One region of the Hydrogenophaga sp. GW823-FHT04C09 genome, then DNA from elsewhere that is predicted to be linked to it. Evidence: predicted binding sites of a transcription regulator. Region 1 holds the regulator's gene; the other holds the start of a gene.

The links. Region 1 encodes HrcA, which represses chaperone genes, less so after heat shock. Its sites were predicted from a motif close to TTAGCACTCNNNNNNNNNGAGTGCTAA; they were not measured.
Region 2: a site for HrcA is predicted at 3,957-3,983, ahead of AC1Q9M_RS06145 (co-chaperone GroES). Genes of this name have one in related genera too.

What each region holds. Positions count from the first base shown of each region.
Region 1 is NZ_JBXAIO010000004.1:520,652-530,191, forward strand. Features, by position in the region: gene recN (DNA repair protein RecN) at 1-985, opposite strand, end outside; gene AC1Q9M_RS14750 (NAD kinase) at 1,045-1,956, opposite strand; gene hrcA (heat-inducible transcriptional repressor HrcA) at 2,057-3,076, shown strand; tRNA gene AC1Q9M_RS14760 (tRNA-Ile) at 3,098-3,174, shown strand; tRNA gene AC1Q9M_RS14765 (tRNA-Arg) at 3,203-3,279, shown strand; gene greB (transcription elongation factor GreB) at 3,341-3,904, shown strand; gene AC1Q9M_RS14775 (RelA/SpoT family protein) at 3,907-6,156, opposite strand; gene rpoZ (DNA-directed RNA polymerase subunit omega) at 6,294-6,497, opposite strand; gene gmk (guanylate kinase) at 6,526-7,146, opposite strand; gene AC1Q9M_RS14790 (YicC/YloC family endoribonuclease) at 7,250-8,185, opposite strand; gene AC1Q9M_RS14795 (serine/threonine protein kinase) at 8,246-9,253, shown strand; gene AC1Q9M_RS14800 (PP2C family protein-serine/threonine phosphatase) at 9,250-9,540, shown strand, end outside.
Region 2 is NZ_JBXAIO010000002.1:212,049-221,588, forward strand. Features, by position in the region: gene AC1Q9M_RS06130 (MurR/RpiR family transcriptional regulator) at 1-688, opposite strand, end outside; gene tal (transaldolase) at 758-1,699, shown strand; gene groL (chaperonin GroEL) at 1,888-3,534, opposite strand; gene AC1Q9M_RS06145 (co-chaperone GroES) at 3,566-3,859, opposite strand; gene AC1Q9M_RS06150 (sensor domain-containing diguanylate cyclase) at 4,184-5,842, shown strand; gene AC1Q9M_RS06155 (NADPH-dependent FMN reductase) at 5,919-6,470, shown strand; gene AC1Q9M_RS06160 (SDR family oxidoreductase) at 6,483-7,283, opposite strand; gene AC1Q9M_RS06165 (PAS domain-containing sensor histidine kinase) at 7,311-9,362, opposite strand.

The DNA of each region.
Region 1 (9,540 bases):
GTTCTGCCTTCCATTGCGCGTGCACCTCGGCCAGCTCTTCCGGCGTGCGGCGGTAGCGCCGCGCCAGCGAAACCCAGAGCGACAGGCGCTGGTCCAGCGCCTCCAGGCTGGCGGGGTCCTGTTCGGTGTGACGGCTGTACTGGTGCAGGCTGTGCACGGTGTCTTGCACCTGAGCGAGCGCGGCCTCCAGCGCTTCGATGGCGCTGGCGAACTGCGGTTCGATGTGGGCCTGTGCCTGTAGGGCCGAGAGCGCACGGTGGACCAGGGCTGCGGCGTTGGTATCGTCTTCGCCCAGCGCGTTTGCGGCGACCCGGGCCGCGTCAAGCAAGCCCTGGGCGTTGGCGAGCCGGCTGTGCTGGGCATTGAGCTCCTCCCATTCGCCGGCCTGAGGGCTCAGCTTGTCGAGTTCCGCGATCTGCCAGGCGAGGCGTTCGCTTTCCTGCTGCAGCGTGGCCTGTTTTTCGATGGCGGCATCCAGCGCCTTGCGGCGTTGGCGCCACTGTGTCCAGGCTCGGGCCGCCGGCGCGGTGTCGATGCCGGCATAGGCGTCGAGCAGGTCGCGCACCGCATCGGCGCGCGTGAGGCTTTGCCAGGCGTGCTGGCCGTGAATGTCCACCAGGCCATCGGCCAGGGCCTTGAGCTGGGTCACGGTGGCCGCGCTGCCATTGATCCAGGCCCGACTGCGGCCCTCGGTGTCCACGGTGCGGCGCAGCAGCAGGCCGTCTTCGACGGGAAATCCCTGTTCCTCCAGCCACGGCGTGAGCGAAGCGGGGGCATCGAACTCGGCCGCGATGTCGCAGCGCGCCGCACCTTCGCGCACCACGCCACTTTCCGCGCGCGCGCCCAGCGCGAGTTGCAGGGCGTCGATCAGGATGGACTTGCCGGCGCCCGTTTCCCCGGTGAGCACACCAAAGCCGGAGCCGAGCTCCAGTTCGAGGGACTGCACGATGACGAAGTCGCGCAAAACGATGCGTCTGAGGCTCATGGGTGTAAGAGGCGCGGCGTTGATGAAATGGGAGCGCAGCCGCTATTCTGACCGGGCTTTCAGGCCCCTTCGTTCCAGTGCAGCTTTTTGCGCAAGGTGTCGAAGTAGGTCCAGCCCACCGGGTGCAGCAAGCGCAGCGCATGTTCGGAGCGGCGCACCACGATGCGGTCGCCATGCAGCAGGCTGGTGAGCGTCTGCATGTCGAAGTTGGCGCTGGCGTCGCGACCCGAGACGATCTCCACCGCGATCTCGCTGTGCGAAGGAATCACCACCGGCCGGTTGGACAGCGTGTGTGGCGCGATCGGCACCATCACCCAGCCGCCGATGCCGGGGTGGAGCAGGGGGCCACCGGCCGACAGGGCATAGGCGGTAGAGCCGGTGGGCGACGCGATGATGAGGCCGTCGGCGCGCTGGTTGGCCACGAAATGGCCGTCCACCTCCACGCGCAACTCGATCATGCTCGCCACGCCGCCCCGGTTGACCACCACGTCGTTGAGCGCCGTGGCCTCGAACACGCAACGGCCATCGCGCCAGACCGTGGCCGCCATCAGCGCGCGCGCGTCTTCCTCGAACTCGCCGCGCAGCATGGGGCGCAGCTTTTCCTGGTAGCTGTCAAAAGGAATGTCGGTGATGAAGCCCAGCCGACCCTGGTTGATGCCCACCAGTGGCACGCCATAACGCGCGAGCTGGCGCCCGATGCCGAGCATGGTGCCGTCGCCGCCGACCACCAGGGCGAGGTCGCAAGCCTTGCCCATGGCCGGCACGTCGAGCGCCGGATACTGCAGCAAGCCCGTGTTGGCGGCGGTTTCCTTTTCCAGCGAAACGTCGCAGCCTTCGTCGTGCAGGAAGTGCGCGATCTCGTCCACCGCATTGCGCGCACCGGGTGCGTGGTACTTGCCCACAATGACGACATGCGCAAAACGCAGGGGCCGGTTCCATCGGGCGGTCGTGGACCGGGTGTCGGTTGACATGCTCATTCGGAAATTACAACACAGCTTTCCTGTGGCGGAATGGCATAAAACCCTGTGCGTCGGCGGTACCGTCGGGGGCATCCGTCCTTAGAATGAAGCCATGTTGGATGACCGCGCCAAGTTGTTGCTCAAAGCCCTCGTCGAGCGTTACATCGCCGACGGCCAGCCCGTGGGCTCGCGCACGCTCGCCAGGGCCGCCGGCATGGAGCTGTCGCCGGCCACCATCCGCAACGTGATGAGCGATCTCGAGGAGCTTGGGCTGATCGCGAGCCCGCACACCTCGGCCGGCCGCATTCCCACGGCCCGTGGCTACCGGCTGTTTGTGGACACCATGCTCACGGTGCGCCGCGAAAGCCTGCCTACGGTGAGCGACATGGGTGCCCCGGGCATCGAGGCGGGGCAGCCGCATCGTGTCATCAGCAACGCCGCGCAGATGCTGTCCAACCTGTCGCAGTTCGTGGGCGTGGTCATGGCACCCCGGCGCGCCTCGGTGTTCCGCCACATCGAATTCCTCAGCCTGTCCGAACGGCGCGTGCTCGTGATCATCGTGTCGCCCGAGGGCGACGTGCAGAACCGCATCATCCACACGCAGGTCAACTTCACCCAGCCACAACTGCTGGAAGCCGCCAACTTTCTCAATGCCCATTACTCCGGTCTCACCATGGAGGCGGTGCGCGAGCGCCTCAAGACCGAGGTGGACGCCCTGCGCGGCGAGATCGCCGATCTCATGAAGGCGGCGGTCGATATCGGAGCCGAGGCCAGCGAGGCCCAGGACGAGGTGGTGGTGTCGGGCGAACGAAACCTGCTCTCCGTCAGCGAGTTCTCCAGCGATATGGGCAACCTGCGCCGCATGTTCGACCTGTTCGAGCAGAAGACCCAGCTGATCCGTTTGCTCGATGTGTCGGCCCAGGCCGATGGCGTGCGCATCTACATCGGTGGTGAAAGCCAGGTCGTGCCCTACGAAGACCTGTCCGTGGTGACTGCCCCTTATGAGGTGGACGGCCAGGTGGTGGGCACGCTGGGTGTGATCGGCCCCCAGCGCATGTCGTACGAGCGCATGATCCAGATTGTTGATGTCACGGCCAAGCTGGTTGGTAACGCGCTCAGCCACCACAAATAAGCCCCCCTACAATCCTTGGGCGGGCCGTTAGCTCAGTTGGTTAGAGCAGAGGACTCATAATCCTTTGGTCGTTGGTTCAAGTCCAACACGGCCTACCAAAAAAATGCTGCTATAATTCGAGGCTTCGCGGCTGTAGCTCAGTTGGATAGAGTACTTGGCTACGAACCAAGGGGTCGTGGGTTCAATTCCTGCCAGCCGCACCATATGGAAGCCCGCAGCCAAAAGCTGCGGGCTTTTTCATTTTTTGCCTGGGAATCGCCCACCATGAGCAAGGCCTTCACCCGCGAAACCGATTCGGACGATGAAGACGATCTGCCGGCCGCGGCGCCCGTGCCCGGTGGCAAGAACTACATCACCCGCGCCGGCTACGACCGGTTGCGCGCCGAACTGTTCTCGCTGATCGACGACGAACGTCCCAAGATCGTGGACATCGTTCACTGGGCGGCCAGCAATGGCGACCGCTCGGAGAACGGTGACTACCTCTACGGCAAGAAGCGCCTGCGCGAGATTGACCGGCGCATCCGCTTCCTGACCCGCCGGCTCGAGATCGCCGAAGTCGTCGACGCTTCGCTGCACTTTGGTGGCGATCAGGTGTTCTTCGGTGCCACCGTGACCTACGCCGACGACAACGGGCAGGAGACCACCGTGACGATCCGGGGCGTGGACGAAGCCGACAGCGCTCAGGCCCAGGTCAGCTGGATCTCTCCCGTGGCGCGTTCCCTGCTCAAGGCGCGGGTGGGCGATGTGGTGAAGCTCGTGGTGCCTGGCGGCGTGCAGGAGCTCGAAGTGCTGAGCGTGCGGTATCCGGCGCCAGGCGAGGGCGCCTGAAGTCAGGGCTTGTAGCGCTGCGCCTTGATGACCGAGGTGGTGCGTTTGAGGCTGCGCAACACATCGGCCAGGTGCTGGCGGTCGCGCACTGCCACCGAGAAACGGATGTCCGTCGCGGTCTGGGCGGGTTCATCGCCCATGTCCACATGGGTGATGTCGGCTTCGGCCGCTGCGATGCTGGACGCCACGCGCGCGAGCACCCCCTTGCCATTCGTGACGGTCACGATCACCGTGGTGTCGAACGAGCGCACGGGTTCGTCGGCCCACTCGACTTCCAGGAAGCGTTCGCCATCGCGCAAGAGCAGGCGTTTGCCGGTGGGACAGTCGTCCGCGTGCACCACGAGGCCCTCGCCACGACCGAGGTAACCGACGATGCGGTCGCCCGGGATCGGCTTGCAGCAGGGCGCGTACTGCACCGACAGGCCCTCGCTGCCGTCGAGCGTGACCACACCTTGCGAGACCGATTCGTCCCGGCCGCTGGCGTAGCGCTCGGTGCTGATCAGCAGGGCGTCGGGCTTGAGGCCGGTTTCGGCCAGCAGCACGGCCAGCTTCTTGCCCACCATGCTGGCGATGCGCTTGCCCATGCCGATGTCCGACAGCAGCTCCGCGCGCGACTTGTTCCCGGTGAAGCGCAGCAGTTTTTCCCAGGTCGCGTGGTGTGGGCCCACTTCGGACGGCAGGGTCGCGATGCCTTCGGAGCGCAGGGCCTGGCCGAGCATGCGTTCGCCCAGCTCGTGTGACTTCTCCTGTGCCACCGTCTTGAGGTGGTGCCGGATCTTCGAGCGCGCCCGGCCGGTCTTGACGAAGGACAGCCAGGTCGGGTTGGGCTCGGCCTTCTCGGCCGTGACGATCTCGACGACGTCGCCATTCGCCAACTCGGTGCGCAGCGGTCGCTGCTCGCCGTTGATGCGCGCCGACACCGTGTGGTTGCCCACGTCGCTGTGGATGGCGTAGGCGAAGTCCATCACGGTGGCGCCGCGCGGCAGCGCCATGATCTTGCTCTTGGGTGTGAACACATAGACCGCATCGGGGAAGAGGTCGATCTTGATGTGGTCCCAGAACTCCGCCGCATCGCGCGTTTCCTGCTGGATGTCCAGCAAGGACTGCAGCCATTGCGTGCCCAGCCGTTGCGAAGTGTCGCTGTTGGGTTCGCTGGCCTTGTAGAGCCAATGCGCGGCCACCCCCGATTCGGCCACCACGTCCATGGCGTGCGTGCGCAGCTGGAACTCGATGTTGGTGCCGAAGGGGCCGATCAGCGTGGTGTGCAGCGACTGGTAGCCGTTGACCTTGGGAATGGCCACATAGTCGCGGAACTTGCCCGGCAGCGGCTTGTAGAGCTGGTGCAGCACGCCCAGCCCGGTGTAACAGTCGGTCAGCTCGGGGACGATGATGCGAAAGCCGTAGATGTCGGTGACCTGCGAGAACGACAGGTGCTTGTTGTCCATCTTGCGGTAGACCGAATACAGCGTCTTCTCCCGACCCATGATGCGCACGCTCATGCCGTGCCGCACGAAGTCTGCTTCCACCTCGCGCTGGACGCGGGCGATCAGGTCGCGGCGGCGGTTGCGCGATTTATTGAGGGCCTTGGAGAGCACCTCGTAGCGCCAGGGATGCAGGAAACGGAACGCCAGGTCCTGCAGTTCGCGATAGGTGAAGTTCAGGCCCAGCCGGTGCGCGATGGGTGCGTAGATTTCCAGGGTTTCGCTGCTGATGCGCTGCCACTTCGAGCGCGGCATGTCGCCCATGGTGCGCATGTTGTGGGTGCGGTCGGCAAGCTTGATCAGGATGACCCGCACGTCCTTGGCCATGGCCAGCAGCATTTTGCGGAACGACTCCGCCTGGTTCTGCTCACGCGTGTCGAATTCCAGCTTCTCCAGCTTGGTGAGGCCGTCCACCAGCTCGGCCACGGGCGCGCCGAAGCGCTCCACCAGTTCTTCCTTGGTCACGCCGCAGTCTTCAATGGCGTCGTGCATCAGCGCCGCCATCAGCGCCTGGGCGTCCAGCTTCCATTCGGCGCACTGGGCGGCCACCGCGATCGGGTGGGTGATGTACGGGTCACCGTTCTTGCGCAACTGGCCCAGGTGGGCCTCGTCGGCGAACCGGTAGGCCTGGCGGATGCTTTCAATGTCGGTCGGACCGAGGTAATCCAACTTGCCCAGCAGCGCGGCAAAGCTCGCCGCAGCGGCGCTCGCGGCCGGATGCGCCTGCTCGGCTGGGGACTGAAGGGTGCCGTTGTCGGCCTCGGTGATCATCTGCATACTTTAGCGCGAGACGATGGATCCCGCTGAGTCCATGCACAGAGTCTGTGCAAGGCGCATGAATACGTCCGGAGCAGGGGCGAAAAAAAACACCGCAGCGCGGTGTTTTCTTTCGAGGGACCTGAAAGGCCTCAGAGGGGCACTTTCTTGAGCATTTCCAGGCCGACCTTGCCGTCGGCGATCTCGCGCAGGGCGGTCACGCCGGGCTTGTTCTTGCTCTCGATCTTGGGCGCATGGCCCTGGCTCAGCATGCGGGCGCGGTAGGTCGCGGCCAGCACGAGCTGAAAGCGGTTGGGGATCTTTTCCAGACAGTCTTCGACGGTGATGCGTGCCATGGGCGGGCTCCAGGAAATGGGCGGTGAATCAGAGGATGTTGAGCGCTTGGAAGGTATCGCCGCGGGCGATACGCTGAGCGGAAAACTTGAGCCGCTGGGCATGGACGATGGCCTTGAGGTCAAACAAGGCCCGCTCGAACAACTCGTTGATTATAACGAAGTCGAATTCCCTGGCATGGGCCATCTCGGTGGCGGCGTTCTGCAGGCGCAATTCGATCACCTCGGCGGTATCTTCCGCCCGGCGCTCCAGCCGCGAGCGCAATTCCTCCCAGCTTGGCGGCAGGATGAAGATCAGCACGGCGTTGGGAAAGATGCGCTTGACCTGGATAGCCCCCTGGAAATCGATCTCCAGCACCACGTCGGCGCCCTGGTTGATGCGCTGCTCGATGGCCATTTTCGAGGTGCCGTAGCGATTCCCATGCACCATGGCCCACTCCAAGAAGGCCCCCTGGATGACCATCTGGTCGAAGGTTTCCTTGCTTACAAAGTAGTACTCCCGGCCATGCAGCTCCTGGCCCCTGGGCGGGCGCGTGGTGTGCGAGACCGATGGCACGACGCGCGAATCGAGCTCCATCAAGGCCTTGACCAGGCTGGACTTGCCGGCCCCGCTGGGGGCCGCGACGACAAACAGGTTTCCGGGGTATTCCATTACGAGGCAAGAAGTTGGGTTTCGCCGCCGGGCCGCCCCAAGGCGAAACGCGCCCCCTTGGGGGGCAGCGACCCGCGCAGCGGTGGAGCGTGGGGGCCGTATGTCATTCGATGTTCTGGACCTGCTCGCGCATCTGTTCGATGAGCACCTTCATGTCCACCGAGATGCGGGTGAGTTCGAGGTTGGACGACTTCGAACCCAGGGTGTTGGCCTCGCGGTGCAGTTCCTGGATCAGGAAGTCGAGCCGCTTGCCGACCTCGGCGCCCTTCTTCAACAGGCGCTCGATCTCGGTCAGGTGGGAGTCGAGCCGGGTCAATTCTTCGGCCACGTCGATGCGGATGGCGAAGGCGGTGGCTTCCGTGAGGGCCCGGTCCTGCGCCATGTCGGAGGTGATGGCGCTGCCTTGCGCCGTGGCGGATGCACCCGCGCCCAGGGCCTCGTTCCAGCGGTCGATGAAGCGCTGGCGCTGCTGCGCGACCAGTTGCGGGATCAGGGGTTGCGCGTCCTTGGCAAGCTGGCGCAGCTGACCCAGGCGGTCGAGCAGCATGGTGGCCAGGCGTTTGCCTTCGCGTTCACGGGCGCTGGTAAGGCCGTCCAGCGCGGTCTGTGCCAAAGTAACCAGGGCCTCGTTCAACTCGCCGGGGTTGCCCTGCTGGCGCGAGGTGAGCTGCAGCACCTCGGCCACCGACAGGGGCGATGCCGTGGGCAGCCAGGCGCGCACGTTGTCCTGCAGGCCCACGAGTTTCTGCAGGTCGAGCGCGCTGGGCGTGCGCGGCACGGTGTCGGAGCGGCCTTCGATCCAGGCCCGCACCTCCACCTTGCCACGTTTGAGGCGTGCGCCCAGCAGTTCGCGCAGCGCGGGTTCGGTGGCGCGCAGGTCGTCCGGCAGCTTGAAAGTGAGGTCGAGAAAGCGGCTGTTGACGGAGCGGATTTCGACGCCCACACCGGCCTGGGACTCGCGGCTGGACTCGGCGCTGGCCGGGGCCGCAGACCCGCCCGAGTGGGCCGAGGCGTAGCCGGTCATGCTGTAAACTGCCATTGAACTTTGCCCATCAGGGTGAGTGGTCCAAAACGAGGCGTTCCGGAAACCATCCGAATTATGTCAAAGGTCAAACCCGCACCGCTGCCGCCGGACACCGTGATCGGTGGTTACCGCATTGTCCGCAAGCTGGCGGCGGGCGGTTTTGGCGTGGTGTACCTGGCCGTGGACACGGAAGGCCAGCAGGTCGCCGTCAAGGAATACCTGCCCTCGTCGCTGGCCTCGCGCGGCCCCGGCGAGCTGCTGCCCCAGGTGCAGCCGGAGAAGCTGTCGCTGTACCGGCTGGGCCTCAAGAGCTTCTTCGAAGAAGGCCGGGCCCTGGCCCAGATCTCCCACCAGTCGGTGGTCAGCGTGCTCAATTTCTTTCGCGAGAACGAGACCGTCTACATGGTCATGAACTTCCTGGAGGGCGCGTCCCTGCAGGAATTCATCATCACGGCGCGTGAACTCAAGAAACAGAAGGTGTTCCGCGAATCGACCATCCGCTCGCTGTACGACGAGGTGCTGCGCGGCCTGCGCATCGTGCACCAGCACAAGATGCTGCACCTGGACATCAAGCCGGCCAACATCTTCGTGACCGACGACAACCGCTCGGTGCTGATCGACTTCGGCGCCGCCCGCGAGGTGCTGAGCAAGGAAGGCAATTTCATCCGCCCGATGTACACGCCCGGCTTCGCCGCGCCCGAGATGTACCGGCGCGACTCCTCCATGGGCCCGTGGACCGACATCTACGCGATCGGCGCCTGCATCTACGCCAGCATGCAGGGCTACCCGCCCAACGATGCGCCCCAGCGGCTGGAGAAAGACCGCCTCTCGCTGGCGCTTTCGCGCCTGCGCGGCGTGTACTCCGACAACCTCATCGAGGTGGTCGAGTGGTGCATGTCGCTGGATCCGCTGTCGCGCCCGCAATCGGTGTTCGCGCTGCAAAAGGAACTGAGCCGCGAGACCGAGCGCAGCTACACCAAACTCACCGTGGCCGAGAAGATGCGGCTGCAGTTCGACAACATCGTGTCGGACAACAAGAAGTCCCTGCGCAAGTCCACCAACGCCGCGACCAAGTTTCGATGAAGTTTTCGGTCTACCAGATCAGCCGCCAAGGGGGCCGGGAGCGCAACGAAGACCGAATGGGCTATGCCTACACCCGGGAGTCGGGTCTGTTCGTGCTGGCCGACGGCATGGGCGGCCACCCCGAAGGCGCGATGGCGGCGCAACTCGCGCTGCAGACCTTTTCGGCGTATTTCCAGAAGGCCGCCAACCCCACGGTGCGGGAAGTGCCGGAGTTCCTCTCCAGCGCCCTGATGGCGGCGCACCACCAGATCATCCGTTACGCCGCTGAAAAAGGCATGCTCGACACC
Region 2 (9,540 bases), on a different contig from region 1:
GGTGGTCGGCCGAGAGGTGGATGTGGCCACTCTGCGCCAGCGGTGAGCCGCTGGTGGTGATGACGATCACCGTCGCGCCGTGCTTGCGCGCGATGTCGGCCGCGTCCATCAGATCGCGCGTGCGGCCGGAGTTGGAGATGATCACCACGCAGTCGCCCGGCCCGAGCAGGGACGCACTCATCACTTGCATGTGGCCGTCGCTGTAGGCGATGGCATTGATGCCCAGGCGGAAGAACTTGTGTTGCGCGTCCTGCGCGACGATGCCCGAGTTGCCCGCGCCATAGAACTCGATGCGGCCACGGTTCTTGTAGGTGGCCACCAGGGCGTCCACCGCCTTTTCGATCGCGTGGCTGGAGGCGTCGTTGCGGTACTTCAGGAAGGCCGCCACCGTGTTGTCGATCACCTTGACCAGCACGTCGCTCGTCTTGTCGTCCACGTCCACGCTGCGGTGGATGAACGGCACACCTTCGCTCACCGTGCCGGCGAGCTTGAGCTTGAAGTCCGACAGGCCGTCGTAACCCATGCTGCGGCAGAACCGCACCACCGTGGGTTTGCTCACGTGAGCGCGCTCGGCGAGTTCGGTCACGGGCAGGCTGGCGAAGGTGCGCGGGTCCAGCAGCACGAGCTTGGCCACACGTTGCTCGGCAGGCGCCAGCGAGGGCAGGGAGGCTTTGATCCGGTCGAGCATGTTGGGGTTGGTTACATTGAGGGGCGATGCGGTGAAATTTTATTACATCGCCTGGCCGATAATCCGCTGATGAACCAACTTGACGCTCTCAAGCAACTCACCACGGTCGTGGCCGACACGGGCGACTTCAATCAGATTGCAGCCTACGCCCCGCAGGACGCCACGACGAATCCGTCGCTCATCCTGAAGGCGGTCCAGAAGCCCGAGTACGCCCATCTGCTCAAGGACGCTGTCGCGAAGCACGGCGCCCAGGGGTTGGATGAGGTGATGAACCGCTTGCTGGTGGCCTTTGGTGGCGAGATCCTGCGCCTGATCCCGGGCCGGGTCTCGACCGAGGTGGATGCCCGGCTGAGCTTCGACACCGAGGCCACCGTGACCCGCGCGCGCCGCATCATCGAGCTCTACCAGGGTGACGGCGTGCATGTGGACCGTGTGCTGATCAAGATCGCTTCCACCTGGGAAGGCATTCAGGCCGCCGCGCGGCTGGAGCGCGAAGGCATCCACACCAACCTGACGCTGCTGTTCTCGTTCGCCCAGGCGGTGGCCTGTGGCCAGGCCAAGGTGCAGCTGATCTCGCCCTTCGTGGGCCGCATCTACGACTGGTACAAAAAGAGCGCGGGCGCCGGCTGGGACGAGGCCGCAATGGCCGGTGCCAACGACCCGGGCGTGCGTTCGGTGCGCAGCATCTACGAGTTCTACAAGAAGCACGGCATCGCCACCGAGGTGATGGGCGCGAGCTTCCGCAACGTGGGTCAGATCACGGCGCTGGCGGGTTGCGACCTGCTCACCATCAGCCCCGAGCTGCTGGCCCAGCTGGCCGCCAGCGATGCGCCCTTGAGCCGGGCACTGGACGCCAGCGCCGCCCAGTCGTTGGACATCCCCTTCGTGACCCACGACGAAGCCAGCTTCCGCTTCGCCCTGAACGAGGATGCGATGGCGACCGAGAAACTGGCCGAAGGCATCCGGGCGTTCGTGGCGGACACGATCAAGCTCGAAGCCTTGATGAAGTAGCTCGAGCCGAGCCCAAAACAAAAAGCCCCGCGATTTCTCGCGGGGCTTTTTGTTTTGGGCTTTCGTCAGTGTGCAGTGATGCATTCCGACGCAGCCTGAGGTGCCAGGCCAAGGCGCAAGGGCGTAGACAGTGGCAGCGCCACGGCAAGCCCTTGCAACGCCGGCATGGCGTCTCAGGCAAGGAGAGCTTACATGCCCATGCCGCCCATGTCGCCCATGCCACCCATGCCGCCACCCGGCATCGCAGGTGCGTCGTCCTTCGGGGACTCGGCGACCATGGCTTCGGTCGTCAGCATCAGGCTGGACACCGATGCGGCGTTCTGCAGCGCGGTGCGGGTGACCTTCGTCGGGTCCAGAATGCCCATCTCGATCATGTCACCGTAGGTGTCGTTGGCGGCGTTGAAGCCGTAGTTGCCCTTGCCGGCCAGGATGGCGTTGACCACCACCGACGGTTCGCCACCGGCGTTGGCCACGATTTCGCGCAGGGGCGCTTCGATGGCCTTGAGCACCAGCTTGATGCCGGCGTCCTGATCAGCGTTGTCACCCTTGATGGTGCCAGCGGCTTGGCGGGCGCGCAGCAGGGCCACGCCACCACCGGCCACGATGCCTTCTTCCACGGCAGCGCGGGTGGCGTGCAGGGCGTCTTCCACGCGGGCCTTCTTTTCCTTCATCTCGACTTCGGTGGCGGCACCGACCTTGATGACGGCCACGCCGCCGGCCAGCTTGGCCACGCGCTCTTGCAGCTTCTCGCGGTCGTAGTCGCTGGTGGCTTCTTCGATCTGCACGCGCACTTGCTTGACGCGGGCTTCGATGTCAGCGGCAGCGCCGGCACCGTCGATGATGGTGGTGTTTTCCTTGCCGATTTCCACGCGCTTGGCCTGGCCCAGGTCGGCCAGGGTCACCTTCTCGAGCGTCAGGCCCACTTCTTCAGCGATGACCTTGCCGCCGGTCAGGATGGCGATGTCTTCCAGCATGGCCTTGCGGCGGTCGCCGAAGCCAGGGGCCTTCACAGCCACGACCTTCAGGATGCCGCGGATGGTGTTGACCACCAGCGTCGCCAGGGCTTCGCCTTCGACGTCTTCGGCAATGATCAGCAGCGGACGGCCAGCCTTGGCGACTTGCTCCAGCGTGGGCAGCAGGTCACGGATGTTGGAAACCTTCTTGTCGTACAGCAGCACGAAGGGGTTGTCCAGCAGCGCCGATTGCTTCTCGGGGTTGTTGATGAAGTAGGGCGACAGGTAGCCGCGGTCGAACTGCATGCCTTCGACGACGTCGAGTTCGTTCTGCAGCGACTTGCCGTCTTCCACGGTGATCACGCCTTCCTTGCCGACCTTGTCCATGGCATTGGCGATGATCTCGCCGATGCTGGTGTCGCTGTTGGCGGAGATGGAACCGACCTGGGCGATTTCCTTGCTGGTGGTGGTGGCCTTGGAGGCCTTCTTCAGCTCGGCGATCAGGGCTTCCACGGCCTTGTCGATGCCGCGCTTGAGGTCCATCGGGTTCATGCCGGCGGCCACGTACTTCATGCCTTCGCGCACGATGGCCTGGGCCAGCACGGTGGCGGTGGTGGTGCCGTCACCGGCGTTGTCGGACGTCTTGGAAGCAACTTCCTTGACCATCTGCGCGCCCATGTTCTGGAGCTTGTCCTTGAGTTCGATTTCCTTGGCCACGGACACACCGTCCTTGGTCACGGTGGGGGCGCCGAAGGAGCGCTCGAGCACCACGTTGCGGCCCTTGGGGCCCAGGGTGACCTTGACCGCGTTGGCCAGGATGTTCACGCCTTCAACCATGCGTGCGCGGGCTTCGCCGCCGAAAATGACGTCTTTTGCTGCCATGTTGTTTCTCCGGAAAAATTGAGGTGTTCAGTTACTTGGACTCGACGACCGCGAACAGGTCGTCTTCCTTCATGACCAGCAGTTCGTCGCCAGCGACCTTGACGGTCTGGCCGCTGTACTTGCCGAACAGAACGCGGTCACCGACCTTGACGTTCATGGCGGACAGTTCGCCCTTGTCGTTTTTCTTGCCGGGACCGACCGCCAGGACTTCGCCCTGATCGGGCTTTTCGGCGGCGGCGTCGGGGATGACGATGCCGGAGGCGGTCTTGGTTTCGCTGTCAATGCGCTTGACGATCACGCGATCGGCGAGAGGACGAAGGTTCATTGCATCTCCTGGGTATGGAACAGATGGGGTTTGTTCAGAACGGCGGTGCCAGCCCGGACGGGCCAGCGGATACCGCTGATCGACATGGCGTCGGGTGTTAGCACTCAACGCCAGCGAGTGCTAATCATAAGGGCGCCGGAACCCCATTTCAAGATCGAAGGGGTTTATTTCTGATGCGATGGGTCTGGCCACCGGATCGCCGGGCGCTGGTCAGACACAAACACTTACGATGCCGGCATGGACTGCATCTTCTCCTTCCACGGGCCGGCCCAGCGTCTCCTTCTTCGCTTTCTGACGGCGCTGGTCACCCTCCTGGGTCTTTGCTTGCACCCGGGTTCTGCCCAGGCGGCCCCTCCTGCGTCCGACGTCACCCTGCAAGCGCACTTCTGGGTCGATGCCTCGGGTCAGGCCTCCCTCAACGAGGCCATGCGCCGACCGGTGGGGGACTTCCAGCCCATGGGCCACTACCGGTCCTTTGACCTGGCGGCTGCCGCCTTGTGGTTGCGGTTGGACTTGCCGCCCCTGGACGCCAGCCGGCGTTGGTACCTCGCCCTGAGTGCGGCGGCCTTCACCAACCGGGCGACGCTTCATGCCACCGGACCCCAGGGAGCGTGGACGGTGCAACAAGCGGGCGATCATTTGCCGGTGTCGCAATGGAGCCATCCCGACCAGACACCGGTGTTTGCCTTGCCGGCCGGGTCAACGGGCCCGGTCTGGCTGCGCCTGGAAAACCGGCCGGCACCGCTGAGCCCGCGACTGCTGCTGCTGGAGGAAGACACGCTGCAGGAAACGCGCTACTGGACTTTCCTGATGATCGGGGGCTACCTCGGTTTCGGTCTGCTGGTGTTGTTCTGGGGCTGGGTGCACGCGCGCCTGTATGGCGACCGCGCCTTCATCGCCTACTGCTGTTATGTCGCGAGCATGTTGGGCTTTCAGGCGGCCTTCACCGGCGTGGGTGGGGTGTTTTTCTGGCGCGACTGGGCGTGGTGGAACGACGCCGCGCCGGCGGTGTTCATGCTGTGGCTCACCGCGGCGGGCATCTGGTTCGTGCGCGAGGCCTGTGCGGTGTCGCGCCACCACCGGCAGGTGGACCTTTTCGTGAAGGCCTGGTCGTGGTTCGGGCTGCTGTTTCCCGTGGTCTACCTGTTGCTGCAGAACCGCTTTGCCTTTGTCGTGCTCAACCTGTACGGCCTGTTGTCGGTGGTGTTGAGCTTCGCACTGTGCATCTGGGCCTGGCGCCTGGGTGAAAAGTACGGGGGCTGGCTGGCGCTTGGGTTCCTGCCGGTGCATCTGAGTTACCCGTTTCCCGCACTGCGCGCGGCCGGCGTGTTGCCGGACAGCTGGGTCACGCAATACGCCGTGCTCATCGGCTCGGCCATCGAGATCCCGCTCCTGCTCTACATCCTGCATCGGCGTGCCAAGGAGTTCAACGAGAACCATGCCCGCCTGCGCGCGATCGAGAGCACGGACCCCTTGACCGGGTTGACCATCGAGCCCGTGCTTCATCTGCGTTTGCGCGACGCCATGCGCCGCTCCAGGCGCTATGGGCATCAGAGTGGCCTCCTGATGGTGGAGCTGCTCAACCATGCGGACATCGTCTCCCGCCATGGCCGGGAGGTGGCGGAGCGCGCACTGGTGGTGGCCGCATCGCGGCTGTCGCACGTGGCGCGCGACGTGGACACGGTCTGCCGTGTGGCCAATGCGCGTTTTGCGGTGCTGGTCGAAGGGCCGCTGCAGCCCGACGACCTGATGCTGCTGGCACAACACATCGTGGCCAAGGGGCTGGAGCAGGTGCCTTCCTTGCCGGCGGGCCTGTCGCTGCGCTTTCGCCTGGCCTCCCTGTCGCTGCCTGGCGAAGCGAAGGATGCGGACGACGCGAGCCTGCTCGATCGGCTCCGCGCCGCGCTGGACCAGATGGCCGACGATCCGCGCAAGGTGGTGCTGCACCTGCCGGCGGGCTCACCGGTACCCACACCGTCCTGAGTGTTTGTCTTGAGCCTGTAGTCTCTCGCGTTCACCGTTGTTGTTTCCCCAACCCCGTTCCAGGAGAGGATTTGCCATGAGTGGATTTCAGATCGGCGTGATCGTCGGCAGCTTGCGCCGCGACTCCTTCAACCGTCGGCTGGCGACGGCCCTCGCCCAGCTTGCCTCCAAGGAGTTCACGTTCAAGCAACTCGAGATCGGTGACCTGCCGCTGTACAACCAGGACGACGACGCGAACCAGGCCGCCCCGGTGAAACGGCTCAAGGCCGAGATCGCGGCTTCGCAAGGCCTGCTGTTCGTGACCCCCGAGTACAACCGCTCCCTGCCCGGGGTGTTGAAAAACGCCATCGACCATGCCTCGCGCCCCTACGGCCAGAGCGCCTGGGCCGGCAAACCCGCCGGGGTGATCGGCGTGTCGGTCGGCGCGATTGGCACAGCGCTCGCACAGCAGCACCTGCGCAACATCCTCGCCTACCTCGACGTGCCCACGCTGGGCCAGCCCGAGGCGTTCATCCAGTCCAAGGAAGGCCTGTTCGACAAGGACGGGGGCATCGGCGCCGACAGCCGCGAATTCCTTCAGAAATGGGTGTCCACCTACGAAGCCTGGGTTCGCCGGCACGCGGGCTGACGCCCGCGCGGCTCAGAAGTGGGCGAGGTAGCCGCCGTCCACGACCAGCACCTGGCCCGTGACGTAGCTGGCGGCGGGTGAGGCCAGGAACACCGCCGCGCCACCGATCTCCTCGGGCCGGCCCCAGCGGCCCAGCGAACTGCGCCGATCAAGCCAGGCCGCCACGGAGGCGTCCTCCACCATGGCGGTGTTGGCGCCGGTGGCGAAATAGCCCGGAGCGATCGCGTTGACGTTGATGCCTTGCGGGCCGAGTTCGGCCGCGAGCGCGCGCGTGAAGGCTTCGAGCGCGCCCTTGCTGGTGGTGTAGGCCGCGTCGCCGGCGCGGGCGATCGGCCCGGCGATGGAGGTGACGTTGATGATGCGGCCAGCGCCCTGGGCGCGCATGGGCCGCGCCACCTCGCGGCAGAGGTGCCAGGCCGAGACGAGGTTGGCCTCCAGCAGCTCCCGCAGGGCCTGGGCGGGCAATTCGTCCAGGGGCTGGCGCCGGCGCTGGCCCACGTTGTTGATCAGGATGTCGATCCGGCCACTCTCGGCCAGCAGGTGGGCCACGGCCGCCGTGGCAGCGGCCTCGTCGCACACATCGAAGGGCAGCGCGTGCGCGGTGCCACCAGCGGCTTGGCCGCCTTCGCGCACCCGGTCCACCGCTTCACGCAGGCTGGTGGCATCGCGGCCGTTGAGCCAGACGGTGGCGCCGTGGGCGGCCAGCGCCTGGGCCATGCACAGGCCCAGGCCACGGGTCGCGCCCGTGACCAGGGCGACGCGGCCTGACAGGGAGAACAGGGAAGAGGGAATCGGTGCGGTGGTGGGGCTCACCGCGCGATTATCGGCCGGCCTTCGGCCTCAGGCCGGCAGCTCGGCCAGGGACGACTCGGGAAAAGCCATCTCCGGCTCCATGCCGTCAAACGGCAAGGTGAAGTAGAAAGTGCAGCCTTCGCCGGGTGCGGTTTCGGACCAGATGCGCCCACCATGGCGCTCGATGATGCGCTGCGACAGCGCCAGGCCCGTGCCTGTCCCTTCGAAGTCCATCGAATGGTGCTGGCGCTGGAACATCACGAACAGGTTGTGCGCCTTTTCCAGGTCAAAGCCCACGCCGTTGTCGGCGATGTAGAAGGTGCGTCCCCCCACCGGGCTGACCTTCCAACCCACCTCGATGCGGGCCAGGTCACGGGGACGGGTGTATTTCACGGAGTTGCCCAGCAGGTTGCCCAGGGCCTGGGCGAGCAGCATGGCATCGCCCCGCACGACGGGCAGGTCGTTCTCGATCACCCACTCGATGCGCCGGTCCGGGTTTTCCTGCTTCAGGTGCGCGATCACGCCTTCCACGAGCTGGGCGATCGGCACCGGCTGGGTGTCGATGGCCACACGGCCCAGGCGGGCGTACTCGAGCAGGCCTTCGATCATCAGGCTCATGCGCTTGGACGCCTTGGCGATCGAATTCTGGTACTGCAGGGCCAGCGTGTCGGCGGAGTCGCCCATCTGTTCCTGCAGCAGGCTCACGAAGCTGGCGATGTGGCGCAGCGGCGCGCGCAGGTCGTGCGAGACCATGTGTGAGAACACGTCCAGGTCCTTGTTGGCCGCCACGAGCTGCTGCGTGCGCTCGGCGACGCGCTTTTCCAGCTCTCGGTTGAGGTCGTTCATCACGTCCTCCAGGCTCTTGGCGGCGGTCATGTCGCGCGTGATGCTGGAGAGGCCCTGCAACTCGCCGGCTTCGTTGCGCAGCGCAGTGAGCACGGTGTGCGCCCAGAAGCGCGAGCCGTCCTCGCGCAGGCGCCAGCCTCGGGTTTCCCATTGGCCGTGGGCCTTGGCCAGGCGCAACACCTGGCCGGGGTCGACCTCGTCCTCGCCCGCGTTGTCGCTGGACAGCAGCGCCTCATAGGAGCGGCCCATGATCTGCGAGCGGGTATGGCCATGCAGGCGCTGGGCGCTCTCGGTCCATTCGGTGATGCCGCCGTTTTCGTCGACGAAGTAGATGCAGTAGTCCTGGATCGCATCCACCATCAGGCGGTAGCGCTGCTCGCTGGCAAACAGCTCGGCCGAACGCGAGCGCACGCGTTCTTCCAGATCCTGGTTGGCGTGCAGCACGAACTCTTCCGTGCGGCGGCGTTCCGTGATGTCGTGCAGCTCGATGAAGATGCCCTCGACGGTGCCATTCTGGAAGTCGGGGATGTAGTGGATCTCGAAGTAGTTGGTCGAACCGTCGGCGGCCGTGCGCGCGGCTTCGAAGGTCTGCGTCTGGCCGGAGAGGGCCTGCGCCACGCGCGGCAGGATGTCGGGCAGGATGTCGGGCCGCACCACCTGGCTCAGCGGCGAACCCACCATGTCGCTCGGCAGTTTGCCGTAGCGCGCGGCGTGGGCTTGGTTGGCGAAGCGGCAGATCAGGTTCTTGTCGTAGTAGGCCAGCCGTGCGGGAATGCGGTCGGTGATGCTGCGCAGCAGGCTGTCCTGGGCGGAGGCGATCTGGGCCGCATCGAGCGGCGTGACCACACCGCTGCCGTGCAGGAAATGGCCCTCGGCATCAAACACCGGCGTCGAGGCGAGGCGGGCGCGAAACAGGCTGCCGTCGACGCGCAACCAGTCCAGATCGACCGGTTCGCTCTGCCCGCTCTGGCGCAGGGCTTCCACGTGGGCGGTCAGTGCGTCGCGCGAGCGCGGGGCGACCAGTTCATTCAGGGGCATGCCCGGTGCGCCATGGCCCAGCCAACCCAGCAGGGCTTGATTGAGATGGACGCAACGCTGCGCGTCGTCAAAAGTGAGCAGGCCGCAAGGCGCCTGGTCAACGAGGGAACGGGCGCTGTCCAGGGCGGACTGGAGGTCTTGCGTGCGCAGGGCCACCAGCCGTTCGAGCTGTTGCTCTGGCGTTTCCATCCCGTCTGGGCAGATAGAGTTGTCCATGGTTCAAGGCTCCCGGGTCGTTGCAGTGCAAGCCAGAAAGGTGGCTTGTACTCCCATATCGGACACCGCCGCAGAAAATTCAAATTGTTACGACCGGTGGTTTTCCCTGCTGTCCGAAAAAAGTACGTAAAAAAAGCCCTGAGGCTCACGCCCCAGGGCTTTGTCGGTTGATTCGGTG